Regions from separate parts of the Janthinobacterium sp. PLB04 genome, predicted to be linked through region 1. Evidence: predicted binding sites of a transcription regulator. Region 1 holds the regulator's gene; each other region holds the start of a gene.
What was found. The regulator FNR, encoded in region 1, switches genes on or off when oxygen is low (the NO sensors DNR and NnrR bind a similar motif). The targets are predictions, from matches to a motif close to TTGATNNNNATCAA.
Positions count from the first base shown of each region.

Region 2: a site for FNR is predicted at 2,005-2,018, ahead of LSO07_RS04415 (universal stress protein). Genes of this name have one in related genera too.
Region 3: a site for FNR is predicted at 4,787-4,800, ahead of nirK (copper-containing nitrite reductase). Genes of this name have one in related genera too.
Region 4: a site for FNR is predicted at 2,364-2,377, ahead of LSO07_RS22680 (universal stress protein). Genes of this name have one in related genera too.

Region 1 is NZ_CP088968.1:268,727-276,670, forward strand. Features, by position in the region: gene ccoO (cytochrome-c oxidase, cbb3-type subunit II) at 1-430, shown strand, start outside; gene LSO07_RS01065 (cbb3-type cytochrome oxidase subunit 3) at 432-635, shown strand; gene ccoP (cytochrome-c oxidase, cbb3-type subunit III) at 628-1,548, shown strand; gene ccoG (cytochrome c oxidase accessory protein CcoG) at 1,551-2,933, shown strand; gene LSO07_RS01080 (FixH family protein) at 3,036-3,560, shown strand; gene fnr (fumarate/nitrate reduction transcriptional regulator Fnr) at 3,698-4,456, opposite strand; gene LSO07_RS01090 (response regulator) at 4,706-7,780, shown strand; gene LSO07_RS01095 (TOBE domain-containing protein) at 7,852-7,944, opposite strand, start outside.
Region 2 is NZ_CP088968.1:1,010,460-1,018,403, reverse strand. Features, by position in the region: gene LSO07_RS04425 (enoyl-CoA hydratase) at 1-552, opposite strand, end outside; gene LSO07_RS04420 (MFS transporter) at 616-1,935, shown strand; gene LSO07_RS04415 (universal stress protein) at 2,073-2,510, shown strand; gene mltA (murein transglycosylase A) at 2,552-3,826, opposite strand; gene LSO07_RS04405 (hypothetical protein) at 3,837-3,983, shown strand; gene apaG (Co2+/Mg2+ efflux protein ApaG) at 4,007-4,381, opposite strand; gene rpe (ribulose-phosphate 3-epimerase) at 4,547-5,221, shown strand; gene LSO07_RS04390 (phosphoglycolate phosphatase) at 5,221-5,925, shown strand; gene trpE (anthranilate synthase component I) at 6,195-7,691, shown strand; gene LSO07_RS04380 (aminodeoxychorismate/anthranilate synthase component II) at 7,693-7,944, shown strand, end outside.
Region 3 is NZ_CP088968.1:5,877,089-5,885,032, reverse strand. Features, by position in the region: gene LSO07_RS26035 (vWA domain-containing protein) at 1-707, opposite strand, end outside; gene LSO07_RS26030 (GNAT family N-acetyltransferase) at 701-1,351, opposite strand; gene LSO07_RS26025 (AAA family ATPase) at 1,361-2,230, opposite strand; gene LSO07_RS26020 (c-type cytochrome) at 2,465-2,794, shown strand; gene LSO07_RS26015 (c-type cytochrome) at 2,806-3,147, shown strand; gene norR (nitric oxide reductase transcriptional regulator NorR) at 3,162-4,718, opposite strand; gene nirK (copper-containing nitrite reductase) at 4,869-6,353, shown strand; gene ytfE (iron-sulfur cluster repair protein YtfE) at 6,380-7,057, shown strand; gene LSO07_RS25995 (nitric-oxide reductase large subunit) at 7,072-7,944, shown strand, end outside.
Region 4 is NZ_CP088968.1:5,132,604-5,140,547, forward strand. Features, by position in the region: gene LSO07_RS22670 (chemotaxis protein CheA) at 1-1,108, opposite strand, end outside; gene LSO07_RS22675 (protein phosphatase CheZ) at 1,108-1,980, opposite strand; gene LSO07_RS22680 (universal stress protein) at 2,459-2,926, shown strand; gene LSO07_RS22685 (response regulator) at 3,082-3,726, shown strand; gene LSO07_RS22690 (Crp/Fnr family transcriptional regulator) at 4,067-4,873, shown strand; gene hemP (hemin uptake protein HemP) at 5,125-5,322, shown strand; gene LSO07_RS22700 (hypothetical protein) at 5,408-5,734, shown strand; gene LSO07_RS22705 (DUF2325 domain-containing protein) at 5,774-7,000, shown strand; gene LSO07_RS22710 (glutathione peroxidase) at 7,004-7,555, opposite strand; gene LSO07_RS22715 (sulfite reductase subunit alpha) at 7,625-7,944, opposite strand, start outside.

The DNA of each region.
Region 1 (7,944 bases):
GCGCGAAGGCTGCTACAACTGCCACTCGCAGATGGTGCGTCCGCTGCGCGCGGAAACGGAACGCTATGGCCACTATTCGGTCGCCGGCGAATTCGTCTACGACCGTCCGTTCCAGTGGGGTTCCAAGCGCACGGGCCCCGACCTGGCCCGCGTGGGCGCGCGCTACAGCGACGAATGGCACCGCACGCACTTGAACAACCCGCGCGACGTGGTGCCCGAGTCGAACATGCCGTCCTACCCCTGGCTGGCGAAGACCAAGCTGGTGCCTGACGAGATCATGCCGAAGATGCGCGCCCTGAAACGCCTGGGCCAGCCGTACAGCGATGAAGAGATCGCCGCCGGCCCCGCGCAGCTGCAGGACAAGACGGAAGAAGACGCCCTGGTCGCCTATCTGCAAGGCCTCGGTACATTAATCAAAACAAGGAATTAGCATGGCAATCGAAAACCTGTTTGACAGCGCCAGCAGCGTCATGACGGTGGTTTCCTTTACGACGTTCGTGGGCATCCTGTGGTGGACGTTCAGCCGCAGCAACAGCGACTTCGACGCGGCGGCACGCCTGCCGTTCGCCGACGACGCGCTCGACTATCCGGCCGAAGCCGAAATGACCCTGGCGAAGGAGCACAACCATGGCTGACTTTACCAATGGCTTCTGGAATATCTATGTGATCGTGCTGTCCCTGCTGGGCATCATCGGCTGCGGCGTGCTGCTGTACTCGCAGTCGAAAGTGAAAGTGGCCGCCGGCGCCCCTGCCGACGGCACCACGGGCCACGTCTGGGACGAGGACTTGAAGGAACTCAATACGCCGATGCCGCGCTGGTGGATGTGGTTGTTCTACATCACCATCGTCTTCGCGCTGGCCTACCTGTTCCTGTACCCGGGCCTGGGCAACTATGCCGGCAGCCTGGGCTGGAAATCGACGGGCCAGTACGAGGAAGAACTGAAGAAGGCGGAAGCCGACTACGGTCCCCTGTTCAACAAGTACCTGAGCCAGGACTTGAAGACGGTGGCCGCCGATCCGCAGGCGCAAGCCATCGGCCAGCGCCTGTTCCTGACCTACTGCGCGCAATGCCACGGTTCGGATGCACGCGGCAACAAGGGCTTCCCCAACCTGACCGACAAGGACTGGCTGTATGGCGGCGAACCCGACGTCATCAAGACCACCATCCTGCACGGCCGCAATGGGCAGATGCCACCGATGGGCGCCGCCCTGGGTTCCGAAAAGGATGTCGAGAACGTGGCCCATTATGTGCTGAGCCTGTCCGGCTCGACCTCGGATCCCGTCAAGTCCGTGCTGGGCAAGGCCAAGTTTGGCGCCTGCATGGCCTGTCATGGCGCCGATGCCAAGGGTAACCAGATGCTCGGCGCGCCGAACCTGACGGACAAGACCTGGCTGTACGGCGGCAGCGCCGATACCATCATGGAAACCGTACGCAAGGGACGCAGCAGCACCATGCCGGCCTTCAGCGATTTCCTCGGCGAATCCAAGGTACACGTGCTGTCGGCGTATGTCTGGAGCCTGTCGAATCCGCAGGCACCCGCAAAGTAAAAATGGAACCTCAAGTCATCAAGATGTATGCGGCCCGCGAGCAAATCTACCCTCGCGAGGCCAAAGGACGCTACGCTACCTGGCGATGGGTATGCGTATGGCTTACCCAGCTGGCGTTCTACGGCTTGCCGTGGTTGACCTGGAATGGCAGGCAAGCCCTGCTGTTCGATTTGACCACGCGCAAGTTCTACATTTTCGGCGTCGTGCTGTGGCCCCAGGATTTCATCTATCTGGCGGCCCTGCTGATCATCTGTGCGTATTTGTTGTTCCTCGTCACGGCCATTGCCGGGCGGGTGTGGTGCGGGTTCTCCTGCCCGCAAACGGTATACACGGAAATTTTCCTGTGGGTCGAACGCCGCATCGAGGGCACGCGCAGCGCGCGCATGGCCCTCGACAAGCAGGGCCCCTCCGTGCGCAAGGCCTTCAAGAAAACGGCCAAGCACCTGGTATGGGGCGCCATCGCCCTGTGGACGGGCTTTACCTTTGTCGGCTACTTCACGCCGATCAAGGAACTGGCGCAGTCGGTGACCACCCTCAATTTCGGCCCCTGGGAATGGTTCTGGGTCTTGTTCTACAGCCTTGCAACCTACGGCAACGCGGGCTGGCTGCGCGAGCAGGTGTGCAAATACATGTGCCCGTACGCGCGCTTCCAGAGCGCCATGTTCGACCAGGACACGCTGATCATCACCTACGATGCCAAGCGCGGCGAACCGCGTGGCGCCATGAGCAAGAAGGCCGGCAACAACGACAAGCTGGGCGATTGCATCGACTGCACCCTGTGCGTGCAGGTGTGTCCGACCGGCATCGATATCCGCAACGGCCTGCAGTATGAATGCATCGGCTGCGCCGCCTGCGTCGATGCCTGCAACAGCGTGATGGACAAGGTCGAGCGGCCGCGTGGCCTGATACGCTACAGCACCGACCATGCGATGGAAAACAACTTCAATTCGAAGCAGATACGCCAGCGCGCCATGCGCCCGCGCGTCTTGATCTACACTTCCATCCTGGCCCTGATCATCATCGCCGTGTGTACCTCGCTGGCCCTGCGCACGCCCCTGAAAATGGACGTGATCCGCGATCGCGGTTCGATGGGGCGCGAAGTGGAGGACGGCATGATCGAAAACGTCTACCGCCTGCAGATCATGAATACGTCCGAGCAAAGCCAGCATTTTAAAATCAGCGCTTCCGGCTTGCCGGGCCTGACCTTGCTGACGCGCGAAGAAGTGACCTTGCAGCCGACGGAAACGCTGGGCTGGCCGATCCGCCTGCGCGTGCCGCACGGCGTCGGCGAGAAGGGCTCGAACAAGATTGCGATCGAATTGCAATCGCTGGACGATCCATCGCTGCATGTGCGTGAAAGCGCGGTATTCATCGTGCCACGTTAACAAGGAAAGGCGGACGGGGACCGGGTGCCCTCGCCGCCGCCACGAAGTTGCAGGAAGGCCGGTCCCCATGCGGGGGCTGGCTGATCAAACAGGAGAAATATCATGTCCGACAGTCTGAAACTGCAAGCACCCGTTGCACCGTGGTACAAGCATCGCTGGCCATGGCTGCTGATGATCGGTCCCGGCCTGTCCGTGGTCGTCGGCAGCTTCATGGGCTATATCGCGTTTACGCAGCCCGATGCGCTGGTGGTGGGCGATTATTACAAGCAGGGCAAGGCGATCAACCAGGATTTGAAGCGCGACACGATCGCCAGCGACCTGGCCATGGATACGCGCCTGTCATATGACGTGGCTGCAGCGCGCCTCAGTGGTTCCGTGCACAGCTTCGGCAAGGCCTATCAGGCGCCGCTGCAGCTGCACCTGGCGCATGCGACCCTGCCCGAAAAGGATATCAAGCTGCTGGTGCAGCCCGATGCGGCCGGCAATTTTTCCGTAGCACTGCCGATGCTCGAGCGCAGCCGCTGGCAAGTGCTGGTGGAAAACGACAAACGCGAGTGGCGCCTGTCCGGCATCTGGACCTGGCCCCTGCAACGCAGCATCGCGCTGCACGCGGATGAAGAGCTTTAACGTACAGCGCCGGGAAAACCGTCGCGAGCGGCAGTGATTTGTGGTTGAGAAGCGCAGCTGTGCTATGCACGGGCGCGCCGATCCAGCGAGCATCGCAGGCCGCAAAGCGCGACGCGCAGCAGGTTTTGACGGTGCTGTTACTTGCAGGTGTCCGTACCGGCCGTAATGGCTTTCAACTTGGCCGGCTGCAGGATTTCGATCTCGCGGTTCGAGACGCGCAGCCAGCCTTCCTTCTTGAATTTCGACAATAAGCGGCTGACGCTTTCGATGGTCAGACCCAGGTAGTTGCCGATTTCCTCGCGCGACATGCGCAGCTGGAAATTGCTGCCCGAATAGCCGCGTGCTTCATAGCGCGATGCCAGGTTGACGATGAAGGCGGCAAAACGCTGGGTCGCCTGCATATTGCCCAGCAATAGCATGACGCTTTGCTCGCGCGTGATTTCCTGGCTCATCATGCGGTGGAAATGACGCAGCAGGGTCGGCATATTGCCCAGCAATTGTTCCAGGCTGGAAAACGGAATTTCACACACTTCGCTGTCTTCCAGCGCCACGGCATTACAGTGGTGGCGGTCGGCGCTGATGGCATCCATGCCCAGCAGTTCACCGGCCATCTGGAAACCCGTCACCTGCTCTTCGCCACCCGGATTGATCTGGTAGGTCTTGAAGTGCCCCAGGCGGATCGCGTACAGGTTCTGGAACGAGTCGCCGATGCGGAACAGCGAGGCCCCACGCACGATCTTGCGGCGGCGGCCGATGATCTGGTCCAGCCTATCCATGTCGCCCACATCAAGGCCCATCGGCAGGCACAATTGATGCATGCTGCAGGTCGAGCATCGTGCACGCAACGCCTCCACGTTCACGGTGGGCAAGGTGGGAGTGAGTAGCGCTTCAGTCATGTCGGTACCTTTTAGAAAATGCAACAACAAGTTTACTGCATACAGCTGCATACAGGGTTGCCGTATGCCAATTTCACCGTAAATTCGGCGAATAAACGACGTCCAGCCTTTAATTATATGGCAACATCGTCAAAAGCCCATACGGGGCGGGCAATTTGCGCGGCGGCGCTTGCCAAGCTGGGGTATTGATAGGAAAATTCCTGACAGCATTATCTGCCGCCTGTGCCGCCCGGCACTGAAAAGGAAATCATGAAGCCTCTCGGCATTAAAGCAAAAGTCGCGCTGGCCACCAGCCTGACCTCGATCGCCATGATCGCGCTGGTCACCATGATCCAGGTGCAGCACATGCGCGACGACTTCACCCGAGTACTGCTGAGCCAGCAGTCATCCCTGATCAGCCGCACCGCTGCCGAGCTCGACGACAAGCTGGGCATGCTGCTGCAGATTGTCACCCTGACGGCCAGGCAGCAGCCGCCGGAACTGATCGCCCAGCCCGCCAAACTGCGCGAATACTATGCGCGCCGCTCGATGCTGGTGCTGTTCGACGACGTGCTGGTGCTCGATGCGCATGGCGCCATCGTGGCCGACATGCCGGAAGTGGCGGGGCGCGCCGGCATCAACGTCGCCGAGCGCGAGTATTTCCAGACCGTCCTGCGCACGCGCCAGCCCATGATTACCGAGCCGATGCTGGGCAAGTCGAGCGGCATGCCCATCGTGCAGATGGTGGCGCCCGTGCTGGCCGCCGATGGCCAGGTGGCCGGCGTGGTGATCGGCGTGCTGCGCCTGTACAAGGACAATCTGCTGGGCCGCCTGCGCTCGGAAAAGATCGGCAAGAGCGGCTATTACTTCATCCTCACGCGCGGCGCCGTGCCGCGCTATGTGCTGCACCCCGATACCAGCCGTTTGCTGCAGCCGCGCAAGCCGAACGCCAACCTGACGACCACCCAGCTGCTGAAGGAGGATGGCGAAGGCAGCATGGTCAGCACCAACAGCCGCGGCATCACGGCCGTCAACAGCTTCAAGCGCCTGAAATCCGTGAACTGGCTGCTGGCCGCCTCGCTGCCCGTCGAGGATGCCTTCGAACCGTTCGATGGCGTACTGTACCGGCTGGTGCTGTGGAGCATCCTCGCTTCGCTGCTGGCCGCCTTTGTTCTGGGCTTGGTCACCGTACGCCTGCTGTCGCCGCTGGTGCGCCTGCGCGACACCCTGCTGGCCCTGCGCACCAGCGGCAGCCGTTTCACCCCCGTGCCGGTACAGCAGCGCGACGAGATCGGCGAACTGACGGAAGCGTTCAATGGCCTGATGAGCGAACGCGACCGCCTGCAGCAGGAACTCGAAGCGCGCGCGGCGGAGCTGGAGCAGGAACGCGACCGGGCCGAGGCGGCCAACCGCGCAAAGAGCGATTTCGTGGCCAACATGAGCCATGAAATCCGCACGCCCCTCAATGCCGTGCTGGGCATGGTGTATTTGCTGGGCAATACCAGGCTCGACACGGAACAGCGCAAGTACCTGACCATGGTCAGAGTGGCGGGCCAGTCGCTGCTGGGCATCCTCAACGATGTACTCGACTATTCGAAGATCGAGGCGCGCCGCATGGAATTGTCACCCGTCGAATTCGACCTCGACGAAGTCATGAATACCCTGGCCACGACGATGACGATGAATGCGGGCGAAAAGGAACTGGAACTGGCCATCGCCGTCGAGCCCGACGTGCCGCGGCGCCTCGTGGGCGACGCCCAGCGCCTGCAGCAAATTCTCGTCAACCTGGCCGGCAACGCCATCAAGTTTACCGAGAGCGGCGAAGTGGTGGTGGCCGTCAGCCTGGCCGAGAGCGAAAACGGGCGCGCCTGGCTGCGCTTCGAAGTGCGCGACACGGGCATCGGCATGACGGAACTGCAGCAACAGCAGCTGTTTGCCGCGTTTTCGCAGGGCGACCAGAGCATCACGCGGCGCTTCGGCGGCACGGGCCTGGGCCTGGCCATCAGCAAGCAGCTGATCCACATGATGGGCGGCGACATCGCCGTCGCCAGCAGCGAAGGCAAGGGCAGCCGCTTCTGGTTCAGCGTGCCCTTCGAGATGCTGGCGCAGCCGGCCGAAACGCGGCGCACGCCGGCCCTGGGCCAGCTGCGCCTGCTGGTGGCCGACGACAACCGCACCACGCGCGAACTGATCGTCAAGCTGATCGAGGCGTGGGGCTGGCTGGCCGACGAAGTGGACTCCGGCTTTGCCGCCATCGAACTGTACCGCGAACGCCTGGCGCAGCAGCAGCCGTATGACGTGGTGCTGGCCGACTGGCACATGCCCGTGATGGACGGACTGGCCACGGCCAAGGCCATCCGCCAGGCGGCCAGCGGCCAGCGCCAGCCCATCGTGGTGATGGTCAACGCCTTCGCCCGCAACCACCTGGAGGAAATCTCCAGCGCGGCCGAGGCCGATGTCGTGCTGATGAAGCCGATCACGGGCTCCAGCCTGTTCGATGCCCTGCACCAGGCGCTGATCGCCAAGAATGACGGCGGCGAGCAGCGCATCCTGCACCAGCCGCTGGGCACGGAACTGGCCGGCGTGCATTTCCTGCTGGTGGAAGACAATCATTTGAACCAGGCCGTGGCGCGCGGCATCCTCGAACACATGGGCGCCACCCTGGACGTGGTGGGCGACGGCTTGCAAGCCGTGGAACGGCTGCGCACGGAAGCGCTGCGCTACGACATCGTGCTGATGGACATGCAGATGCCCGTCATGGACGGTTTCAGCGCCACCCACATCATCCGCACGGAACTGCGCCTGAACCTGCCCGTGATCGCCATGACGGCCGGCGTGCTGGCGTCCGAGCGCGAGCGCTGCATGACGGCCGGCATCAGCGACTTCATCGCCAAGCCCGTGGTGGTGGAAGAGATGATGGAAGTCATCCTGCGCCACCTGCCCAAGCGCCCGCAAGTGCAGGCGGCCGAGCCGGTACGCGTCGCCGATGAAGAAGTGTTTTCCATGGCGCCGCTGATGCGCGTGATGGGACGCGACGCGAAGGGGCGCGGCGTGCTGCGGCGCATGGTGGAAGACGCGCTGAACAAGGGCATGACGCCCGTGCGCGACGCCGAAACAGCGTTGCAATCGGGCCGCCACAGCGACGTGGCGCGCATCCTGCACGGCGTGCGCGGCTCCGTGGGCACCCTGGGCACGAAACGCCTGATCCGCGCCGCGTTCGCCACCGAGGAAGCCATCGACGCGGGCCGCCTGGACGAGGTGCCGGCGCTGCTGGCGCACACGGCGCAGGAACTGGAGCAGGCGCTGGCGGCGGCGACGGATTGGTTGTCCAGGCTGAAGGATTAAGCTCGTTTGAACCCAAGAGATAAAGGCCGGGGTCGTACCCTCAGGGTACGACCCCAGTCCTTGCTTTGGGTTTAGGCGGGCACGCCCAGAATCACGCTGGATGCCTTGAAGATCGCCGTCACGCTGCTGCCGATGGCGATGCCCAGGTCGGTGCTGCTCTGGTT
Region 2 (7,944 bases), 740 kb from region 1:
ATCTGCCGGCACCACGCGCGACACGAGGCCGATACGTTCCGCCTCGGCAGCATCGATGGTGCGCGCCGTCAGCAACAGGTCCATGGCCTTGGCCTTGCCGATGGCGCGCGGCAAACGCTGCGTACCGCCCGCGCCTGGCGTGACGCCGACCTTGATTTCCGGCTGGCCGAATTTGGCACTGTCGGCAGCGATCAGGAAATCGCACATCATGGCCAGTTCGCAGCCGCCACCGAGCGCATAGCCAGCCACCGCACCCACCACAGGTTTGCGCACGCGCAAGATATGCTCCCAGTTGCGGCTGATGTAGCCCTGGGTAAAGGTGTCCGGATAGGTGTAATCGGCCATGGCGGCGATGTCAGCGCCGGCGGCAAACGCTTTTTCGCTGCCCGTGAGCACGATGCAGCCGATATTCTCGTCGGCATCGAACTTCAGCAAGGCGTCGCCCAGCTCATTCATCATGTTGTCGTTCAAGGCATTCAATGCCTTCGGGCGATTCAGGCGGATGACCGCCACTTTGTCCTGGATATCGATGATCAAGTCTTCGTATTGCATATAGTCTCCTCTGGATGAACACGGTGGCAACGATTGTAGCGGCTAACGGCAGCGGCGCGGCAGGTGCGCTGCTATTATTGTGAGTCTGATCATTTTTATATCGAGCAAGATATTTTCTCCTCCCTCTTCCAGTACTGCGCCCATTACCTGCGCGGCGACGGCAGCGCCGCCAGCGTCAATTTCCGCCGCCTGTGGTTCAGCAACGGCCTCAATTGCTTCGGCGCCCAGATCACCTCGCTGGCCCTGCCCTTGTGCGCGGTACTGTTATTGCATGCGACGCCGGAACAGATGGGCATGCTGGTCGCCCTGCAGGCGCTGCCGTTCGCCCTCTTCGGCTTGCCCGTCGGCGTGCTGCTGGACCGGCGCAGCAAGCACCCGATCATGCTGTTCAGCGAAAGCATGTCCGGCCTGGCCCTGGCCAGCGTGGCCGTGGCTTACTGGTGCGGCGTGCTGTCCATGCCGTGGTTATATATAGTGGGGTTCATTATCGGCACGGGCTTCGTCGTCGGTGGCGGTGCCGAGCAGGTGTTTCTGACTTTCCTGGTGGGCCGCGACGGCTTGATCGATGCGCAGTCGAAATTTGCCGCCACCGAATCGGCTTCGCGCCTGATCGGTCCCGGCCTGGCCGGCGTGCTGGTGCAAGTCTTGTCAGCGCCCGTCGCCATCCTGTGCACGGCGTGCGGCTATCTGATTTCCGTCTTCAATTTGCGTGCCATGAGCGTGCGCGACCCGCGCCCCGCCCCATCCGACAAACATGCCTTGCGCGACATCGCCGACGGCTTGCTGTTCGTCTGGCGCGAACCGCTGCTGCGCGCGCTGGCCTGGGGCGCCGGCATCTGGCACTTCCTGTTTTACGCCAGCATGGCCTTGACGGTGCTGTTCGCCACGCGCGACCTGGGCATGAGTCCTGGCGTGCTGGGCATGACGCAGATGCTGGGCGGCGCCGGCGTCTTGCTCAGCGCCTTCATCGTCAAGCCATTGACGAAGCGCTACGGCGCCGGCCGCACCATCCTGATCGGCCTGGCATCCACCTCCGTGTGCTTTGCCCTGACGCCAACGATTCCGGCAGCACTGTTCGGCAGCGCTGCCGCCAGCGCCGTGGCGTATGCCATATTGATGTTCTTTTTCGATTGCGGCGTGATGCTGTTCTTTATTCCCTATCTGGGCCTGCGCCAGAAAGTCACGCCCGACCCCATGCTGGGCCGCATGACGTCGACCATGCGCTTCCTGACGGTGGCGACGGCGCCGCTGGGCGCGCTGGCCGCCGGCTGGATCGCGGAACACTTTGGCGTGCGCAATGGACTGGCCTGCATCGCGGCCGGCAGCATCCTGTTGACAGCCGCCATGGTGCGGGGCACGCCGCTGCGTAGCGTGCGCACCTGATGCGATGAACAGGCATACACTGCTAAAAGATTGCCTTGGCGACACTATTCACGCCAAAGCCTGTGAGGTTTGATTTATATCAAGGTTTTAATTGATATAAATCCATAAGCTGTCTTACATCACTTGAGGAGCACGCTATGTTTAACACCATCTTATTTCCCACCGACGGCTCGCCGTTGTCCGACAAAGCCGCCGAGACAGCCCTCGCCTTCGCCCAACTGAACAAAGCCAAGCTGGTCGCCATCAGCGTGGTGCAGCCCTTCCCGTTTTCGCCGATGGCCGACGGCGGCATCGTGCTCGACGCCAGCCTGTATGAACAACAGATGCAGGAAGCCTCGCAACGCGCCATCGACAAGATCGGCGCAGCGGCAAGCGCTGCCGGTGTACCCTTCGAAGGCGTGGTGGCCGTGTCACCGAGCCCGCACGATGAAATCGTCAATGCGGCGCAGACCTACCATTGCGACATCATCCTGATGGCCTCGCATGGCCGCAAGGGCTTGAACAAGCTGTTCGTGGGCAGCGAAACGCAAAAAGTGCTGGCCCACACGCACTTGCCAGTGATGGTTCTGCGCTAAGCTGACGCCAGGCCATCACCCGCCGGCGCCGCGCACCTCCTCTAGCGCGCTGGCGCCTGTTTCGGCAACAACACCCACACGGCGCCGCTCTGCTTCATGCGGCCCGCATTCTCGGCCGCTTCCGCGCCAAAGCCAAAGAAATAATCGACACGGATCGGCCCGCGAATGGCGCCGCCCGTATCCTGCGCCATCACCAGGCGCTGCATGGGGATCTCGCTATTGGCTTGCGTGGTGGACAAGAACACGGGCGCGCCCAGCGGCAGGAAGCGCGAATCGATGGCTACCGAGCGCTGCGGCGTCAGCGGCACGCCCAGCGCGCCCTTCGGCCCCACTTTCGGGTCGGGCAAGCGCTCCTCCTTGAAGAAGACATAGCTGGGATTAGCGTTGAACAATTCATCCTTGCGCGTGGGATGGCCGGCGATCCACGCCTTGATGCCTTGCGCGGATGCCTGACTCAAGGTCAGCTCGCCCTTGTCTACCAGGTAGCGGCCGATCGATTTATACGGATGGCCGTTTTGATCCGCGTACGCCACGCGCACGGTTTCCTGCGTATCGGTCAGCTGTACCCGGCCGCTGCCCTGCACTTGCAGGAAGAATGCCTCGACTTCGTCATCCACCCACAGCAATTCCTTGCCCGTGACGGACGTGGCGCGCTCGATGTCGGCGCGGGTCGCGTACGGTATCACCTTCTTGCCGACCAGCTTGCCACGCAAGCGCATGTTCTTCAATTCCGGATACACGCCGGACAAATCCACCGAAACCAGGTCGTCAGGCACCTTGTACAGCGGTGTCTGATATGGACCGCCGCGCTTGCGCGCGCCGTGCAGCAACGGCTCGTAATAACCGGTCACCAGTCCAGTATTGGCGCCATCGGCGGTGATGACTTGATTGGGCACAAAGAAGGTCTCGAAAAACAGGCGGATGGCCTTGTCGCTGTCCGCATTCACCTGGCGCGCAATCGTGCACGATTCTTTCCAGTCCGGACGCTTGACGAGCACGCCACACGACGCCATGAAGGCGGGCCAGGCGGCGCGCATGTCGTCGCGGGCCCAGCCAGGCAAGGCGGCGAACTTGGCGGGCACGAAGGTGGGGGCTGCCGCATCCGTGGCATCCTTAGCATCCTTGGCGTCGGCAGGCTTGGCCGGCACCGGCCTGACGACGGTCGGAGCGATGGCGGGCGCCTTGCCGCTGGAGGCAGCGGGTGGCGTGGACGGCGTGGTGCAGGCGGAAAGCGCAAGCGCGACGCCACCGGCTGAAACGAGTAGACTACCGCGTGTAAACAGACGGCTGGTAAATGGGCTGCGGGTAAATAACATAGGGATGCGTATGTGGATCTTGATGATAGAGGCGCTGGTGGCGTTCTTCTTGCTGGCATTTATAGTCTGGTGGACCATGTACTCGGGCAAAAAGCCCGCACCGCCGGCACGCAAGCAGCTCAGTGAAGAACAGGACGCCACCGAAAAACTGAAATAAGGGGGCAAGCCCCCGGCGTTTCCTTAATGCAGGGTGCGCGGCACCGACAGCACGAACTCGGGGATCGGCGCTTCGAACTGATGGCCGTCTTCGGCCACGCAAAAGTATTCGCCATGCATCGAGCCTTGCGGCGTGCCCAGCATGGTGCCGCTCGTGTATTCGAACTGCTCGCCCGGCTGCAGCAGCGGCTGGTGGCCGACGGCGCCCAGGCCGCGTACCTCTTCCACCTTGTTGTTCGCATCCGTGATGACCCAGTGGCGCGAAATCAGTTGCGCGCCAGCCGTGCCCGTGTTGACGACGCGGATCGTGTAGCTGAACACGTGCCGCCCCTGGTCGGGTGCCGATTGATCGGGCAGGTATTGCGTCTTGACCGTTACCGTAAATTCATAAGTCGCCATCGTCATTCCTATTCAGACATTGCCAGTCATATTGAGTGTCGCGCGCGCCGCATTGGCCATCGCGCGATGCGTATTCTGTATTTCACCGTACTTCAATGAGGCACGGTAGCGGCGTCAGGCGTAAAATAGCGCAAATCGCATTTTCTATCCTTTGGCTACTTCACCATGACAACATTCCGTATCGCTCCCAGCATCCTGTCCGCCGACTTTGCCCGCCTGGGCGAGGAAGTGCGCAACGTCGTTACCGCCGGCGCCGACATCATCCACTTCGACGTGATGGATAACCATTACGTGCCGAACCTGACCATCGGCCCGCTGGTGTGCGAAGCGATCCGTCCGCACGTGCAAGTACCCATCGATGTGCATCTGATGGTCAAGCCTGTCGATCGCATTATCCCGGATTTCGCCAAGGCTGGCGCGAACATCATCACCTTTCACCCGGAAGCGTCGGATCACGTCGACCGTTCGCTGCAGCTGATCCGCGACAATGGCTGCAAATCGGGCCTGGTATTCAACCCGGGCACGCCGTTGCACTACCTGGAACACGTGATGGACAAGATCGACATCATCCTGATCATGTCCGTCAACCCGGGCTTCGGCGGCCAGTCCTTCATTCCGCAAGCGCTGAAGAAGATCGCCGAAGCGCGCCGCATGATCGACGAGTCGGGCCGTGACATCATGCTGGAAGTCGATGGCGGCATCAAGATCGACAACATCGCCGCTGCCGCTGCCGCCGGCGCCGACACCTTCGTCGCCGGCTCGGCCATCTTCGGCAAGCCGGACTACAAGGCCGTCATCGACGCCATGCGCGCCGAGCTGGCCAAAGTAGCGGGCGCCTGATGCAAGCGGGCACGGTGAAAGACCACGTACTGGCCGGCGTGCGCGCCGCCATCATCGACCTCGATGGCACGATGCTCGACACCGTGCCCGATTTTCATGTTGCCATCAACGGCATGCGCGCCGAACTGGACCTGGCGCCCATCAGCGCCGACGCCATCGAACTGATGGTGGGCAAAGGCTCGGAAAACCTGATCCGCACCGTGCTGGCGCTCGACTTCGATGCGGCCGGCGTGGAACAGCGTTTCGAGCAGGCGATGGACGGCTACCAGCGCCACTACCTGGCCATCAACGGCCAGTTCAGCACCCTGTACCCGGACGTGGAAGAGGGACTGGCGGCGATGAAGGCGGCGGGCTTGCGCCTGGCCTGCGTCACCAACAAGCCCATCGCCTTCGCTCTGCCCCTGCTGAAACTGAAAAACCTGGACCAGTATTTCGAGATCGTCTACGGCGGCGATTCGCTGCCGCAGAAAAAACCGCACCCCATGCCGCTGCTGCAAGTGTGCGCGGACTTCGACTTGCCGCCCTCCAAAGTGGTGGCCATCGGCGACTCCTCGAATGACGCACAAGCGGCCAGGGCTGCGGCTTGCCCCGTACTGACGGTACCGTATGGCTACAATCACGGACACTCTATACACGATACCGATTCCGATGGTATAGTAAAGACACTGCTCGAAGCAGCCCGTTTTATTAGCATGCAAAATTAACCAGCATACTGACCAAACCCAACACCATATCGTGAACACGTTTCTCATCAAAAAACACAATGTCACCCAAACCGGCTCGATTGAGGCCTGGCTTTGGCGACGCTGGCAATCCTGGCAGGCCTAAGGGCCGAGCCGTTACGATTGCTGCCGGCTGCACACGCGTCCTTTGCGCATTTTGCGCATATTGCATGTCCCGGCAAGTTTTTTGATAACCCACCGCAGGGTTTGTGCACTATGCACACTCATACCCTGACGGCATGGAGAGAAACATGACCGAACTCGAATTCAAATCGCTGGCCCAGCAAGGCTACAACCGCATCCCCCTGATCGCGGAAGCGTTCGCCGACCTGGAAACCCCGCTCACCCTGTACCTGAAACTGGCACAGTCCCAACAAGGCGGCAAGAACACCTTCCTGCTCGAATCCGTCGTCGGCGGCGAACGCTTCGGCCGCTACTCCTTCATCGGCTTGCCCGCCACGACCGTGTTGCGCAGCTACGGCAAGCGCACCGAAATCGTCAAGAACGGCACAGTGATCGAAGAACACGAAGGCAATCCGCTCGACTTCATCGAACAGTTCCAGTCGCGCTTCAAGGTAGCCCTGCGCCCCGGCATGCCGCGCTTCTGCGGCGGCCTGGCCGGCTACTTCGGCTACGACACCGTGCGCCACATCGAGAAAAAACTGGCCGGCGGCGCGCCGAAAGATGACTTGAAGCTGCCCGACATCCAGCTGATGGTGACGGAAGAACTGGCCGTCATCGATAACCTGTCCGGCAAGCTCTACCTGATCGTCTACGCCGACACCTCGCAGCCCGAATCGTTTTCGAAAGCGCAGCAGCGCCTGAAGGACTTGCGCATGATGCTGCGCCGCGGTGTCGATGCCCCCGTCACCAGCGCTTCCGTGCGCACGGAAACCATCCGCGATTTTTCCAAGGAAGACTACCTGAAGGCCGTCGCCAAGGCGCATGAATACGTGATGGCGGGCGACCTGATGCAGGTACAGATCGGCCAGCGCATCCGCAAGCCGTATGTCGATTCGCCGCTGACACTGTACCGCGCCTTGCGTTCGCTCAATCCGTCGCCGTATATGTACTTCTATAATTTCGGCGACATGCAGATCATCGGCGCCTCGCCCGAAATCCTGGTGCGCAACGAGAAGACGGCGGACGGCGGCAAGAAAGTCACCTTGCGTCCGATTGCCGGCACCCGTCCACGCGGCGCCACGCCAGAGCGCGACGCCGAACTGTCGGCCGAGCTGCTGGCCGATCCGAAGGAGATCGCCGAGCACGTGATGCTGATCGACCTGGCGCGCAACGACATCGGCCGCATCGCCGAGACGGGCAGCGTGCACGTCACGGACCGCATGGTCATCGAAAAATACTCGCATGTGCAACACATCGTCTCGAACGTGGAAGGCAAGCTGAAAGATGGCCTGTCGAACCTGGACGTGCTGCGCGCAACCTTCCCCGCCGGCACCCTGACGGGCGCGCCGAAAGTGCGCGCCATGGAAGTGATCGACGAACTGGAAATCACCAAGCGCGGCATTTACGGCGGCGCCTGCGGCTACCTGTCGTTTGGCGGCGAAATGGACGTGGCGATCGCCATCCGCACGGGCGTGGTCAAGGACGGCATGCTGTATGTGCAGGCCGCGGCTGGCATCGTGGCCGACTCCATCCCCGAAATGGAATGGCAGGAAACCGAGAACAAGGCGCGCGCCGTACTGCGCGCCGCCGAACAAGTGCAAGATGGCCTGGATGGAGGGTTTTAAGATGCTGCTGATGATCGACAACTACGACTCCTTCACCTACAACATCGTGCAGTATTTCGGCGAGTTGGGCGAAGACGTGCGGGTCTACCGCAACGATGAAATCACAATCGCACAGATCGAGGCGCTGAACCCGGACCGCATCTGCATCTCGCCCGGCCCGAAAGCGCCGGCACAGGCGGGCATTTCGGTGGAAGTGCTCAAGCACTTCGCCGGCAAGAAGCCGATACTGGGCGTGTGCCTGGGCCACCAGGCC
Region 3 (7,944 bases), 810 kb from region 1:
TCGAGCAGCATCAGCACCTTGATGCGGTTCTTGCGCTCGGGCCGCATCCTGATGTCGAGATAGCCCGCGTTATTGGCCGTGGCGGCGATGGTGGCGTCCAGCGCCAGTTCATCTTCCGCGCCTTCGCGCGCGAATTTGCGCAGGCGGCGCAAGGCCACCTTGATGTTGCGCGTGCCCAGTTCGCGCTCGCCGTCGTAATCCTTGTAGCTGCGCGCTTCCCACACTTTCACGGCCGTGCGGTTGCCGCCCTTGCCACCGATGCGGATGCCTTCCGGGTTCGTGCCGCCATTGCCGAATGGCGACGTGCCGCCCGTGCCGATCCATTTGCTGCCGCCTTCGTGGCGCTCCTTCTGTTCCTTCAGCAGCTCGTTCAGGCGGTCCATCAGCTTGTCGTAGCCGAATTTCTCCAGCTGCGCCTTCTGCTCCTCGGACAGCTCGCGCTGCATGCGTTTCAGCAGCCAGTCGAGGGGAATCGCCGCGTTCGTGTCGAAGGCCGCGTTGACGCCCTTGAAGTACTGGGCAAACGCGCGGTCGAACTTGTCGAAATGGGCTTCATCCTTGACCAGGGTCAGGCGCGCCAGATAGTAAAAATCGTCCATCGAGGCGTCGATGACGTTCTTTTGCAGCGCTTCGAGCAGGGTCAAGAATTCCTTGATCGAGACGGGAATCTTCGCATCCTTGAGCGTGAAGAAGAAGTCGATCAGCATGGCGCTTCCTCTGCCCCGGCGGCTCCCGCGCGGGGCAGCGCGGCGATGGGGCGCTGCGCCAGCTTGTAGCGCAAATGGGCGGCAATCTCGGGCCACTCGCCGCGCGTGATGCTGTACATGACGGTATCGCGCACGGTGCCGTCGCGGCGCAGCGCATGGTGGCGCAGCACGCCGTCCTTTTTCGCGCCCAGGCGCTCGATGGCCGCCTGCGAGGCGTGGTTGAAATTATCGGTGCGCAGGCCCACCAGCGCGCAGCCGAGCGTGTCGAAGGCGTGCGCCAGCAGCAGCAATTTGCAGGTGGTGTTGACGTGGCTGCGTTGGCAGCGCTTGGCATACCAGGTGTAGCCGATTTCCAGGCGCCCGATGGCCGGCACCACGTCGTGGTAGCTGGTGGTGCCGAGCACCTCGCCGCTGGCCACGTCGATGACGGCAAAGGCGAAGCGCGAAGGGCGCATCTCGATGCCCTTGAAAATGTACTGGTCCACCTGGTCCGGCTCGGGCACGGAGGTGACGCGCAGGTTCCACAGCTCGCCGTCCGTGGCCGCCGCGCGCAGGCCAGGCGCGTGGTGCGGCGCCAGCGCTTCGAGGCGGATGCCGTGCAGTTCCAGGGGGACGAAGACCTTGTCCGGGCTGATGTCGTTCACCGGCGCTCCTTAGCGGTTGGTGCGCGACATGAACATCAGGCGCTCGAACAGGTGCACGTCCTGCTCGTTTTTCAGCAGCGCGCCGTGCAGCGGCGGCACGACTGCCTTGTTGTCCTTGCTGCGCAGCGCGTCAAAGGGGATGTCTTCGGCCAGCAGGAGCTTGAGCCAGTCGAGGAATTCCGATGTCGACGGTTTTTTCTTCAGGCCCGGCACGTCGCGCACTTCATAGAAGGTTTGCAGCGCCTGCGCCAGCAATTCCTGTTTCAGGTGCGGGTAGTGGACGGCGACGATCTGCTCCATCGTGTCCTTGTCCGGGAATTTGATGTAATGGAAGAAGCAGCGGCGCAGGAAGGCGTCCGGCAATTCCTTCTCGTTGTTCGAGGTGATGATGACGAGCGGACGGTGGCGCGCCGTGACCATTTCGCGCGTCTCATACACATAGAATTCCATGCGGTCCAGTTCGCGCAGCAGGTCGTTCGGGAATTCGATGTCGGCCTTGTCGATCTCATCGATCAGCAGCACCACCGGCTCGGGCGCCGTGAACGCCTGCCACAGCACGCCCTTGACGATGTAGTTCTGGATGTCGCGCACGCGCTCGTCGCCCAGCTGCGAATCGCGCAGGCGCGAGACGGCGTCGTATTCGTACAGGCCCTGCTGCGCCTTGGTGGTCGATTTGATATGCCATTGCATCAGCGGCATGTTCAGCGCGGCGGCCACTTCCTCGGCCAGCATGGTCTTGCCCGTGCCCGGTTCGCCCTTGATCAGCAGCGGGCGTTGCAGGGTCAGCGCCGCATTCACGGCCAGTTTCAGGTCGGCGGTGGCGACATAGCTGTCGGAACCTTCGAAGCGTTGGCCTTGCTGGGTGTGCTGTGCTTGCATGAGCGGTCTGCCAAAGTAGGGAAATGGTGAGTATAAACAGAACTGTGGCGCACTGCCACGCGGACGGCCTGTGCCTGCCTGCCTACACTGCGGGTTTTATAGGTGGACTTGCAAGAATATCTTGGCTAGAATCGGCAAGCAGCAGATTAATTGTCAACCTTAATTGTCAATACATAAAATCAATAAAAAACCAGCTCTGGCGTTTCTCCGATTACCTTTGTTCACATTGCCACTATGAAAAAAATATTTGCACTTCTCGTGCTTGCCGGCATAGCAAATGCCGTCACAGCGGCTGACATTGTAGGAAACGCCAAGGCAGCCCCTGCCAAGGTGGAAATGTGTATCGGCTGCCACGGCATTCCCGGTTACAAGGCAACCTTTCCTGAAGTATTCCAGGTGCCGATGATCGGCGGCCAGCCGGCAAAATATATCGAGAATGCGCTGCAAGCCTACAAGAAGGGCGACCGCAAGCACCCCAGCATGAAGGGCATCGCCAGCAGCCTGTCGGACCAGGATATCGCTGATGTCGCCGCGTATTATGCGCAACAAGCCAAGACGAACTGAGGACCAGTCAGATGAAAAAACTACTCGCCGCCCTCGTTTGCGCCACCGTCTCGTTCGGCGCCAGCGCCGCCGGCAATATCAACACGGGCAAGGCCCTGGCCGAAAAATACAGCTGCGCCACCTGCCACGGCAAGGATTACGGTTCGCCCATCGATCCGTCCTATCCGAAACTGGCGGGCCAGCACAAGGACTACCTGGAACACGCCCTGACGGCGTATAAACGGGGCGACAAGCCCAATGGCCGCAACAACGCCATCATGACGGGCCAGGTAAAACCGCTGAGCAACCAGGACATCAAGGACCTGGCCGCCTACTTCCACAGCCTGCCGAGCACCCTGGTCACTCACCGCTGAGTTTTTACCCCGGTTCAGGCTTTCAAGCCGACCCGGCGCGCCAGCTTATGTAAATTGCTGGCGTCCAGCCCCAGCTGGCGCGCGGCAGCGGCCCAGTTATCCTGATGCAGGACCAGCGCTTGCCGGATGGCCTGGCGCTGGCTCGCTTCCACGATCTGATGCATGGACAGCAGCGGCGCCGCTGGCGTGCCGCACACGGCTGGCGCCAGCGGCAGCGCGTTCTCGCCGGCCGGCGCTTCCAGCGCATCGAGGTCGAGCATATCCGTTTCCAGGGTCACGATGTCCTTGCGGTCCGCGCCGCGGATCACGGCTTTCAGCGCGGCCCGGCTGATCACATGTTCCAGTTCGCGCACGTTGCCCGGCCAGCGGTAATGGCACAAGGCGTTTTCCGCCGCGGCGGACAGGCGCAGGCTGCGCAAGCCCAGGCGCGCGCGGTTTAGTTCCAGGAAACCACCGGCCAGCAGCAGCACGTCATTGCCCCGCTCGCGCAGCGGCGGAATCGGCACGGGATACACGGATAAACGGTGGTACAGGTCGGCGCGGAACGAACCGTCGCGCACATGCTCGCGCAGGCTGCGGTTGGTGGCGGCAATCACGCGCACGTTGACCCTGCGCGGCCGGTCCGCGCCCAGGCGCTGGATTTCGCCATTTTGCAAGGTGCGCAGCAGCTTGGCCTGTATCGACAGCGGCAATTCCCCCACTTCATCGAGAAACAGGGTGCCCCCTTCGGCCGCCTCGAAACGCCCGGGCCGGTCGCTGACGGCGCCGGAAAACGCACCGCGTACATGGCCGAACAATTCGCTCTCGGCCAGGGACTCGGGCAAGGCCGCGCAATTGACATGGATCAGGGGCTTGCCGGCGCGGCGCGACAGGCGGTGCAGGCGGTGCGCGCACAGTTCCTTGCCGACGCCCGTTTCCCCCAGCAGCAGCACGGGCAGTTCGGAATCGGCGACCACCTGCAATTCGTGCAGCAAGTGCGTGATGGCGCTGCTCTGGCCGACGAAATCGTGTTCCTCGCGCGGCGCTTGCGCATCGGCCAGCATGGCGCCGCCCGACAGGCGCAGGGCGCGGATTTCCGCCTCCAGGCGCGTGACGCGTACGGCCGCCTCGATAGCGCAGGCCAGCTCGCCCAGGTCGCGCTGCGCCTGCGTATCGAAAGTGCCCACCTGCAGCGCGTCGAGCGTGATCACGCCCCAGCGTTCGCCTTCCAGATCCAGCGCCATGCCCATGCAGTCGTGCACGGGCAGCGGCTCGCCGGCCCGCTCGGCGATCAGGCCATCGTAGGGGTCGGGCAAGGAACTGTCGTGATGGAAGCACAGCACGCCGCGCCGCTGCAGGATGGCGGCCAGGCGCGGATGATCGGCGACGGCGAAGCGGCGTCCCAGCGCGTCGCTGGCCAGGCCGGCCATCGCCACGGGGCGCAAATGCTCGCCATCGAGCTTGAGCAAGGCCACGGCCTCGCAGCCGAAGTGGGCGCGCAGGCTGCCGACCAGGCGCTGCAGGCGCACGGCCACGGGCAGGTCGGCGACCAGGTCGGTGAGCAGCAGCAGGTGGATGGCAGTGGTGGTCATAAGTACCATGCAGGGTACAACGGACCATGCTTTAAAAGGGTCATACCGACCCTGCAATTTTCAAATCATTGATTTAAAACAAGTTTTTCCTGGCACGTCGTTTGCCTAGGTAAGGGGGCCGAACCGGCATACAAGACCAAGGAAAGCTTGATGAAAACGACTCCCCCCCTCCGCGCCATTGCCGCCGCCGTCTGCGTACTGGCCATGCCCCTGTCCGTGCAAGCCCAGGCGAGCCTGCCGGCCAGCGCTGCCGCCACTGCGGCCAAACCCGCCGCCGCCACGCTCAAGCGCTATGAACTGCAAACCAATATCGTCGACGGTAAGATGGTGTTCATCGATGCCAAGGGCCAGGTCAATCCCGTGCTGGCGGCCAGGGTGGGCGACACGGTCGAACTTGTGCTGAAAAGCGGCGAAGGCGCCGAGCACGACCTGCTGATCCCGGAACTCAACGTGGCCTCGGCCAAGTTCAGCGCCAATAGCGGCAGCACCACCGTGCGCTTCAAGGTCACGCGCGCCGGCACGTTCACCTATTACTGCTCGATTCCCGGCCACCGCCAGATCGGCATGGAAGGCAAGCTGGAAGTGAGCGGCACCTCGCTGGCTGAAGCCGGGGCACCGAAGGCTGCTGGCGCCGGCAGCGCTGCCAGCGAATCGAGCCAGGCCGCCGCGCTGGCTCTGTACACGCCCGCACCGTCGCCGATGCGCGGTCCCGATCCATCGGCCGTCAGCGTTGCCGCCAATCCGGCCTCCGTGCCGGCCGCCATCGGCGCGCGCGCGCCGCAAACCCTGAAATACCGCATGGAGACGGTGGAACTGCCGGGCAAGCTCGATGACGGCACCAGTTTTACGTACTGGACCTTCAACCGGCAAGTGCCCGGCCCGATGCTGCGCGCGAAGGTGGGCGACACGGTGGAACTGACCCTGTTCAATGCCAAGGACAGCAAGATGATCCACTCGATCGACCTGCACGCAGTGACGGGCGGCCATGGCGGCGGACAGCACACGCAGGTGGCGCCGGGGCAGGAAAAAACGGTCACCTTCAAGGCGCTCAATCCGGGCCTGTACGTGTATCACTGCGCCACGCCCCTGGTGCCGCAGCATATCGCGGCCGGCATGTACGGCATGATCCTGGTCGAACCGGAAGGCGGCCTGTCAAAAGTCGACCGCGAGTATTACGTGATGCAGGGCGAGATGTACACGGGCCGTCCGCACGGCGCGCCCGTGCACCAGGAACCGAACCTGGAAAAAATGGCCAATGAACTGCCCGATTACTACGTCTTCAACGGCGAAGTGGGCGCCCTGAGCAAGACGCACAAATTGCAGGCGAAAGTCGGCGAGACGGTGCGCATCTATTTTGGCGTCGGCGGCCCGAACAAGATTTCATCGTTCCACATCATCGGCGAGATATTCGACAAGGTGTACAGCGAAGGCTCGATCAGCAGCCCGAAACACGACGTGCAAACCACCCTGGTGGCACCGGGCGGCGCGACCATCGTCGAACTCAAGGTACAGCATCCGGGCAGCTATCTGCTGGTCGACCATGCCTTGTCGCGCGCCGGCAAGGGCGCCGTGGGCGTGCTGGAAGTGACTGGCGAACCCGTGCCCGGCGTCTACCACGCGGGCGCCCGCCAATAAACCCTATTCATCATCAAGGAACTGTTATGGAAATGATCGAGCTATCCCTGGGCCAACTGGCTCGCCGCATCCCTGGCGCCACGCGCCTGTTCGATGCGCACCGCCTGGATTTCTGCTGCGGCGGCAACAAGACCCTGCGCGCAGCGGCCGAAGCGGCCGGCGTGGACACGGCGCCCATCGTCGAGGAACTGCGGCTGCTGGCAGGGCGCGCAGATACCAGCGGCGAGCGTGACTGGCAGGAAGCCTCGGCCACCGAGCTGGTGGAACACATCCTGGCGCGCTACCACGCCGTGCACCGCGAGCAGCTGCCCGAGCTGATACGCCTGGCACGCAAGGTCGAGCAGGTGCATGGCGAGCGCGCCGACTGTCCGCACGGGCTGGCGGAACACCTGTCGGCCATGGCGCAGGAGCTGGAAAGCCATATGCGCAAGGAAGAAGACGTGCTGTTCCCGATGATCGTGCGCGGCCAGGGGCCCCGGGCCGGCGCGCCCATCAACGTGATGCGCATGGAGCACGACGATCATGGCGTGGCCTTGCGCGCCATGGAGGCGATGACGAACGATATCACCGCGCCGGCCGGCGCCTGCACTACCTGGCGCGCGCTGTACACGGGATTGCGCACCTTCCGTGCAGACCTGATGGCGCACATCCATACTGAAAACAATATCCTGTTCGAGCGCTTTGCGCCGGCCGTGGTGCACTGACAAAGGAAAGACCCATGGGTCCCTACAAAAAACTCTGGTTCACCTTGATCGGTGTGCTGATCGTGACGTTTTCGCTGCTCGGCTACTACGGCACGGAAGTCTACCGGCAGGCGCCGCCGATCCCCGCGCAAGTGCTGGCGCAGGATGGCCGGCAACTGTTCGACCGCGAGGGCATCCTCGACGGCCAGACGGCCTGGCAATCCGTCGGCGGCATGCAGCTGGGCTCCATCTGGGGCCACGGCGCCTACCAGGCGCCCGACTGGACGGCCGACTGGCTGCACCGCGAACTGACGGCCTGGCTGGAACTGGCCGCGCAAGAGCTGCATGGCAAGGCGTACGCGGCGCTTGACGGCCCCGCGCAGGCGGCGCTGCGCGAAGCGCTCAAGATCGAATACCGCGGCAACCGTACCGATGATGCGCAAGTGCTGCGCCTGTCGCCGCGCCGCGTGCAAGCCATCGCCAACACGGCGCACTATTACGACCAGCTGTTCTCCGACGCGCCGGCGCTGCAAAAAAGCCGCGAGCATTTCGCCATGAAGGAAAACACCCTGCCCAGTGCCGAGCGGCGCGCGCAGATGACGCAGTTCTTCTTCTGGACGGCGTGGGCCGCCGCCACCGAACGTCCTGGCCAGAAAGTGACCTATACGAACAACTGGCCGCATGAACCGCTGATCGGCAACCAGCCCAGCGGCGAAAACCTCGTCTGGTCGGTCGCCAGCGTGGTGGTGCTGCTGGCCGGCGTGGGCTTCCTCGTCTGGGGCTGGGCCTTCTTGCGCGACCACGACGAAGCGCTGCCGGCCGCCGGCCCGCGCGATCCGCTCACCACGTTCGCCCTGACGCCTTCGCAGCGGGGACTGGGAAAATATCTGTTCCTGGTGGTGGCGCTG
Region 4 (7,944 bases), 1.6 Mb from region 1:
CGCCATGGTCGAGCGAGTTGCGCAGCATGTGCACGAGCGGATCGTACAAGCTGTCGACCACCACGCGATCGACTTCCGTCTCCGCGCCCTCGATGGTCAGCTCGACATCCTTGCCCAGATCCTTCGCCAGCTCGCGCACCAGGCGCGGGAATTTCTGGAACAGACGGCCCACGGGTTGCATGCGCGTGGCCAGGGTGGCCCGCTGCAGTTCCGTCGAGTAGCGCGAAGCGCGTTCCAGGGTTTCCGCCAGAGTCGCCATCAGGGTGGCGGCCTGGCCTTCGAATTTGAATTGCAGCAAGCGCTCGAGCAGCACGGCAGCCTGGTTGGCGGCCTGCACGGATTCGCCGGCCACTTCCAGCAGGGCGTCGAGCTTGACGGCGTCGACGCGGATGCTGTCTTCCTTGACGGGCGCGGCATGGCGCACTTCCGGACGCTCTTCGCGTCGTTCGGCGCCATCCCAATTCTTGGCGGCCGGCTTGGCGGCAGCGGCAGCGGCCGGCGCGGCGGCCACGACGGCAGGGGCAGCGGCGACGGCGGACACCGGCGCGGCAGCGACCCGGCTGCCCTCGGGCACGACAGCGTTATACATGCCTTCCCAGTCCAGGCCATCGGCGCCGGCGGTGGAAACGGAGGCGGGCGCGGCCACGGCAACTTCTGCGACCTCGGCAACGACCACGGCCGCTTCCGCCACCACGGCGGCGGCCGGCGCAGGCGCATCCATGCCCTTGCCTTCGATGGCGTTCGTCAGGATGTGTTCCAGCTCTTCCGGCATGGCCGGCAAGCTTTCCGGCGCGGCGCCATTCGCCAGTTCCGTCAGCTGGTCGGCCACGAAACCGGACGCTTGCAGCGCCGCCTCGATGGCGATGGGGGTTACCGGCGCGGCGCCCGTGCGCAAGGCGTCAAACAGGTTTTCCGTCAGATGGCAGGCCGCCACCAGCGCGGGCAAGCCCATGAAGCCGGCACCGCCCTTGATGGTGTGGAAAGAACGAAACACGGCATTCAGTGTTTCCTTGTTGTCAGGATCACGCTCGAGGCGCAATAAGTGCTCTTCAACATTAACCGCAAGATCCATCGCCTCAACGACGAAATCCTTGAGCATATCGTCCATTAGAATCCCAAATCCGCAAGAAGGTCGTCTACATTATCCTGGTCCAGCGCCACCGACGGCACGGACGGGCCCTGCATCAGCGGTACCGGCTTTTGCGCCAGCTTTTCGCGCACCTCGGCCGGCGCGTTGTCGCGCAGCAGCTGAGCCAGCTCGTGCTCCACCGTCTTGGTGATGTTGACCACTTTTTTGATCAGCTGGCCCGTGATGTCCTGGAAGTCCTGGGCCATCATGATTTCCAGCAAGCGTGCTTTTTCCGCTTCCGTTGCTTCGGCAACGGCTTGCGCGAACTGGCGTGAATCGCCGGCCAGGGCCTTGAATTCTTCCAGGCTCAGCTTGCCATCGAACAAGGCTGTCCAGCGGCTGTCCATGTCCTTGGCTTTCTTCGACAGCACGTCTTGCGCCGGCATGCCTTCGTCGAGCGTATTCAGGACCTTGTTGGCGGCCTGCTCCGTCAGGGTGGCGACATATTCCAGGCGGTCCTGGGCGTCGACGATCTGCGACGACGCTTCCGTCAATGCCTTGTCGTAGCCCAGTTCGCGCAGCGAGTCGTGCAGCAGGCGCACGATGCCGCCCAGGCGCTCGAACATCGGCTTGTCGGACTGGTCGACCGGATCGGCCGCTTCGCCAGACGCATCGGCGCCGGCCACGGGGGCCGCTTCCGCTGCGGCTGGCGCGGCAGCCACCGGCGCCGCTGCGGCTGCAGCTGCCGGTGCGGCGGCGCTGGCCGACACGGAGTCGAACAGCGCGTCAAAATCGTCATCCGCGATCACGGCGGGAGCGGGCGCGGCGGCAGGCGCCGGCGTGGCTGCGGCCGCGCTTTGCGCGGATACTTCATCGAATAATGCATCGAAATCATCAGCGGCGTTGGTCATATCCCTGCTTCTCCATAATTTGTCAAAATTCCGCCTGAACTGTGCGTTTTACAGACTGATACCCACAATTTCTCGATTAAGATGATTTGAGGCAATACCGCTGCGATGGTGCGAGTGTAGCAGGGCGCCGCCCTGTTGGTAAATCTCAAAACGCGCTTCCCGGTGCAAAGCTGGCCCACAAGAGCTTTTCCGCCAGGAAATAAGTGTTCCTGCTGTTGTATTTTGAAATACTACCATTGGCGTGCGTGCAAGACCACGCGCCGCACAAGAAATCCTGCCCGCGGGCGCCTGCGCAACAGCGCCATATGGATATCGCTGGGACATCGTTGCACCTTAAACACGATCTTTCTGCCAATGTTGTCTATACTGAAGGTGCAGTAGTATTGACAATTATCAAGTCTTTACATGAATACAATGCTGCCGCCACGTCTACAATAAGAGGCGTTGCGCGCGCTGAGTCATCGCCAAAGGACCTGCCATGTATAAGAAAATTCTGATCGCCACGGACGGCTCCACCGTCTCCAACTTGACGGCCTGCGCCGGCGTTGCCTTTGCCGAACAGATGCACGCCGACATCCTTGCCGTGTACGTGGCACCCGAGTACCAGTACCCGGTGTACATCGAAATCATTCCGCCAAGCTATCCCAGCGAAGAGGAATACCGCATCGCCATGCGCAAGGCGGGCGCCGACCACTGGCAGCCCATCCTCGACGCGGCTGCCAAGCGGGGCCTGCAGGCGACGGGCTTGACGGCCTTTTCCGACAGCCCGGCCCTGAAAATCGTGGAAGTGGCGCAATTGCAGCAATGCGACCTGATCTTCATGGGCTCGCATGGCCGCAGCGGCTGGGGCCAGTTGCTGCTGGGCAGCGTCACCAACAAGGTGCTGTCGCACTCGAAATTGCCCGTGCTCGTGCATAGGCTGATCAAGGAACCCCCGGCAAAATAAGGGGTCACATGGCCACGGAGGCCGCCGTTGCCGGCACAGCAAGAAAAAGGCAAACGTGCGGCCACTTCAGTTAAAATGACAACATTTCTCGTTTCTTAACATTTGATTGTCCGGTAACGGACACAGCAGATTACACGCCACCAGATTGCCCGCCTATGATACGTATTGTGATTGCCGACGACCACACCATCATGCGTGAAGGATTAAAGCGCATCCTTGACGGCGCGCCGGATATCGACATCGTGGGTGAGGCCATCGACGGGTTTGAAGTCCTCAACCACGTGCGCCAGGGCGGCTTCGACCTGCTGCTGCTCGACCTGTCGATGCCGGGCCGCAGCGGCGTCGACCTGATCCGGCAAATCCGCAGCGAGGCGCCCAAGCTGTCCATCCTGATCCTCACCATGCACGAGGAAGAGCAATATGCGGTGCGCGCCATCCGCGCCGGCGCGCAAGGCTATCTGACCAAGGAAAGCGCGGGCACCCAGCTCGTGGGCGCCATCCACAAGGTGGCGTCGGGACGCCCCTACATCAGCGCCGAGGTGGCGGAGCAGCTCGTGCTCAACATCATGATGCCGAATGAAAGCTTGCTGCATAAACAGTTGTCGGACCGCGAATTCGAAGTCTTTTCCCTGCTGGTGGCCGGCAAGTCGATCACGGAAATTGCCAACAACCTGCATCTGAGCGTGAAGACGGTGAGCACGCACAAGACGCGCATCATGCAAAAGATGGGCATGAGTTCCCTATCGGAAATGGTCCAGTATGCCGTCGCGCACCGCCTGCTATCGCCCTTCAAGACGTGATCCTCCTGGCGCGCGTCCGCGCGCCAACTGTAGGAACAATCCTACCTCACCTACCGCAGCTCCTACTGCCATATTCAGCCACTGCTGATATTAATTGCATACGCTTGTTGGCATACTGAAACCAGTCATCAAGTTGCTGGAAAGTTATTTCATCACACAGCAAGTCTTCAGCGAATTGAGCATTACCTGCCTGGACGCGCGCCGCCGACCCTTGCCCGCCCGCCGCCCCGAGCACCCCGTCATTCAACTCTGAACTACCTGTCACCAGGAGATGAACATGCTGTCCACGCAAACGCCCGACACCCGCGCTGCCTCACCGTCGCTGGCCCCCTCCTCCCCGATGGAAGCGGGACGCCAGCGCCAGGGCCGGCTCTGGTCGAACCTGAAGGAGGTGTGCGACCTGCTGCATATCTCCAGCGCCTGCACCATCGCCGCTGACGAACTGCTGTTCCAGCACGTGCAATTCAAGACGGGCCAGCGCGTGCACACCATCGGCCAACCGTTCGACACCCTGTACATCGTCAATTCGGGCTTCCTGAAAACCGTGCTCATCGATGAATTCGGCAATGAGCAGGTACTCAGCTTCCCCATGAAGGGCGACATGCTGGGCGTCGACGGCATCCACTCGCGCCATTACTCCTCGGAAGCGGTGGCCCTGTCCGACTGCGACCTGATCCTGCTGCCGTTCAAGAAGCTGACGGCGCTGGGCAGGGTGCACCTGGAACTGGAAAACGTCATGTATGGCGTGATGAGCCGCGAACTCGTGCGCGAGCAAGCCATGATCGGCATGCTGGGCGCCCTCAGCGCCGAAGCCCGCGTGGCGCGCTTCCTCGTATCGCTGGCCGACCGCTTCGCGCAGATGGGCTATTCGAGCAAACTGTTCAACCTGCGCATGACGCGCCATGAAATCGGCAGCTACCTGGGCCTGACCCTGGAAACGGTCAGCCGCACCTTGTCCGCATTCAATGAAATTGGCCTCATCACGGTTGACCAGCGCACCATCGGCATCAAGGATCCGGATGCCCTGAAAACCCTGCGCCGCCTGCCGCCGTCACGCTCGCGCGCCAAACAGCTGGCCGCCGCCAAACTCAAGGCCGATACCACCGCGGCCGCCACCGCCTCGGCGCAATTGCTGGCCACCATTTAGCGCCATCCCGATTTCTTCAAGCTTGGCACAGGCTTGGCCCGGCCAAGGCGCACAACGCCTTGCCGGGTCTTTTTTGCGGCCACTCCCCTTCCGCGCCGCGCCAGCGGCCACCTTTGCGCAGCAGCATCTTCCACGCTGCCATCTCGCCGCAAAAAAGCGCGGATTCCACACAAATAAGCCTTGCTTTTCGGGCCACATTCAACAATAATGCAAATACGAATCATTCTCAACTGAGATAAAGAAAGCCCAACATGCAAAGCTCAAAACCAGCCTTGATCCAGGATGCCGCTACCGCCCACGTCCGTCCTCCCGTCAGCATGGCCCAGCCGGCGCGCCGCATCACCAGCGAAGCGCTGCTGCAGCAAGGCCGCGAAGTGGAGATTGAGCACAGCGGCAAGATCTATCGCCTGCGCGTCACCCAGTTGAACAAGCTGATCCTGACTGCCTGAAGCAGCACGGCAGCCAGTCACCACACTCGCCAGCCAGTCGCGCTCCGTGCGCGCAGCCAGCCAAACCACCGCACAGGAGTGTTTGATGGCGAACGACCGACCTTCCACGATGTTTCCCTCCCCGCAAGGCCAACAGCCTGAATTGCTGCTGTCGGCCGTGCTGCATCTGATGTCGCACTACCATGCGGGCAGTCCCTGCGAGAAACTGGCCGGTGTCATCGAACGCCATCTGCAAGTGCTGTCAAATTCGCCCGGCCTGGGCCCCGTGCTGCAAGCGACGTGCCAGCAGCTGTCGCAGCAGTGGGCTGCCCTGGTGGCGCTGCACCGGCCCGCGCCGCCGAAGACCACATTGCTCGAGCGCCTGGCACGCATGCTGAGCGCCAAGCGCCCTGCCTCGCCCCTGCCGCAATAATTTCTCTTCAACACTGCCACCGCCCAACAGGATACCGCCATGTGTGACAAAGACCAGTCCCTGCCCGTCATCAGCAATTGTTCCAGCGACGGAGCCGAAACGGCCGCGCTCGCTTCGCGCCGCCGCCGGCTGTGGGAACTGTCGCATACCTGCCATTGTCCGCTGGTCGGCGTGGGCTTGCCATTGGGCTACCTGCGCAAACTGGTGGGCAAGATGACGGGCGGGCGCGTGCTGGCAGACGACTACGAAGTGCACGTGGGCGCCGTGACGGAATGCGGCGCGCGCAACCGTCTGTCCGAAGCGCTGCAAAAGGAACTCGAACGCCGCTACGCTCCCGTGATCCTGCGCTTTCGCGGCGCCAAGACCACGGAGCAGGTAGCGCAACTGTGGCGCACGGCCGTCGCCAACGGCGACGTGTCGGGCGCCTTCTGGGCTGGCCTGACGCACCCGCGCTGCGATGCCGAGCTGGAAGAGCAGATGTGCAGAGACTTGCACATGATCCAGCACCAGGCCGGCGCCTGCGTGCGCGCCGACATGGGCAAATTTACGGCCTTGCAGGAAGAAAACGCGCGCCTGGCGCACGAACTGGCCAAGCTGCAACAGCGCAGCCAGGCCGCACTGATGGAAAAAACGGGCGAGCTGGAGCGTCAGGAAGCCGTGCTGCTGCGCACGCGTGCCGAGGCCATCGGCAAGGATAGCGTGATCGATGGCTTGCGCGCGGAACTGGCGCAATTGCAGGCCGCCATCCCGGCGCTGGAATCGCGCACGCGCCTGGTCGAACGCCTGGCGCAAATGGATGAGCGCGAAAAGGAATTGCGCCAGCAAATCGCGGAATTGAAACAGGCCCAGCCACGCCCAAGCGCGGCCGTGCCGCCGCCGGCGCCGAAGCTGGAAGTGCCGACCGGCGGCAAGCTGAAAATGCCGATCCGCCTGGTCGATCAAAGCGTGCTGTGCGTGGGCGGGCGCAGCGGCAATGTCGCCACCTACCGCGCCCTGATCGAGCGGGTCGGCGCGCAATTCGCCCACCACGACGGCGGCCTGGAAGACAATGCCAACCTGCTCGATTCGAGCCTGGCGGCGGCCGACCTGGTGATTTGCCAGACGGGCTGCATCAGCCACAGCGCCTACTGGCGCGTCAAGGATTATTGCAAGCGCACGGGCAAGCGCTGCGTCTTCATCGACAACCCCAGCATTTCCAGCCTGGCGCGCGGCTTGCAGGAAGTCAGTGGCGAGATGGAGCCAGCCGCACTGGACGCCTCCGACTAAAACCTAGGCCTGCAACTCGCGCGCGATCGCTTCGCGCAAGAGCGCATCATCGGCCGTGGTGTCGGGCGCGAAACGCCCCACCACCTTGCCGTCCTTGCTGATCAAAAACTTCTCGAAATTCCACAGCACGTCGCTGGGCTGCTCCTGCGTGATGCCGTAGCCGGCCAGCTTGGCGCGGAAATCGCTGCCCGGCTTTTCCTGCGCCCGCGGCTGCTCTTGCACCAGGCGCTGGTACAGCGGATGCTGGCCCGGACCCTTGACGACGATTTTCTCAAACATGGGAAATTGCACGCCAAACGTGCCACGGCAAAAGTCCGCGATCTCGGCATTGGTGCCCGGCTCCTGCGCACCGAATTCATTGGCGGGAAAACCGGCTACCACCAGGCCCTCGGCCTGCTTGTCGGCGTAGAGTTTTTCCAGTCCTTCGTACTGCGGCGTCAAGCCGCAGGCGGAGGCCACATTGACCACCAGCACGACCTTGCCGCGATAAGCGTCCAGGCTGGTGGGTTCGCCATTGATGCGGCGCAAGGGAATGTCGTAAATGCTGTCGCTCATGATGTGTCTCCTCGGATGAAACAATCATGATAGCCGTGTGTGCGCGAACGCGCTGGCGGCGTCAAAAACTCAATACACGTCGCGCCGGTAGCGCCCTTCGGCCGCCAGCGCGTCGAGCGCGGGCCGGCCCAGCATCTCCTGCAGGGCCTGGTCGACGCCGCCCGCCATGCCGGCCAGGCTGCCGCAAATGTAGATGGCCGCGCCCTGCTCCAGCCACAGTTTCACCTCGTCGGCATTGCCGCGCAAGCGGTCCTGCACGTAGGTCCGCTCCGCCTGGTCGCGCGAAAACGCCAGGTCCAGGCGCGGCAAGTCGCCGCTGGCGTGCCAGCGCTCAATTTCCTCGCGATAATGGAAATCGTGGGCCAGGTTGCGCTCGCCAAAGATCAGCC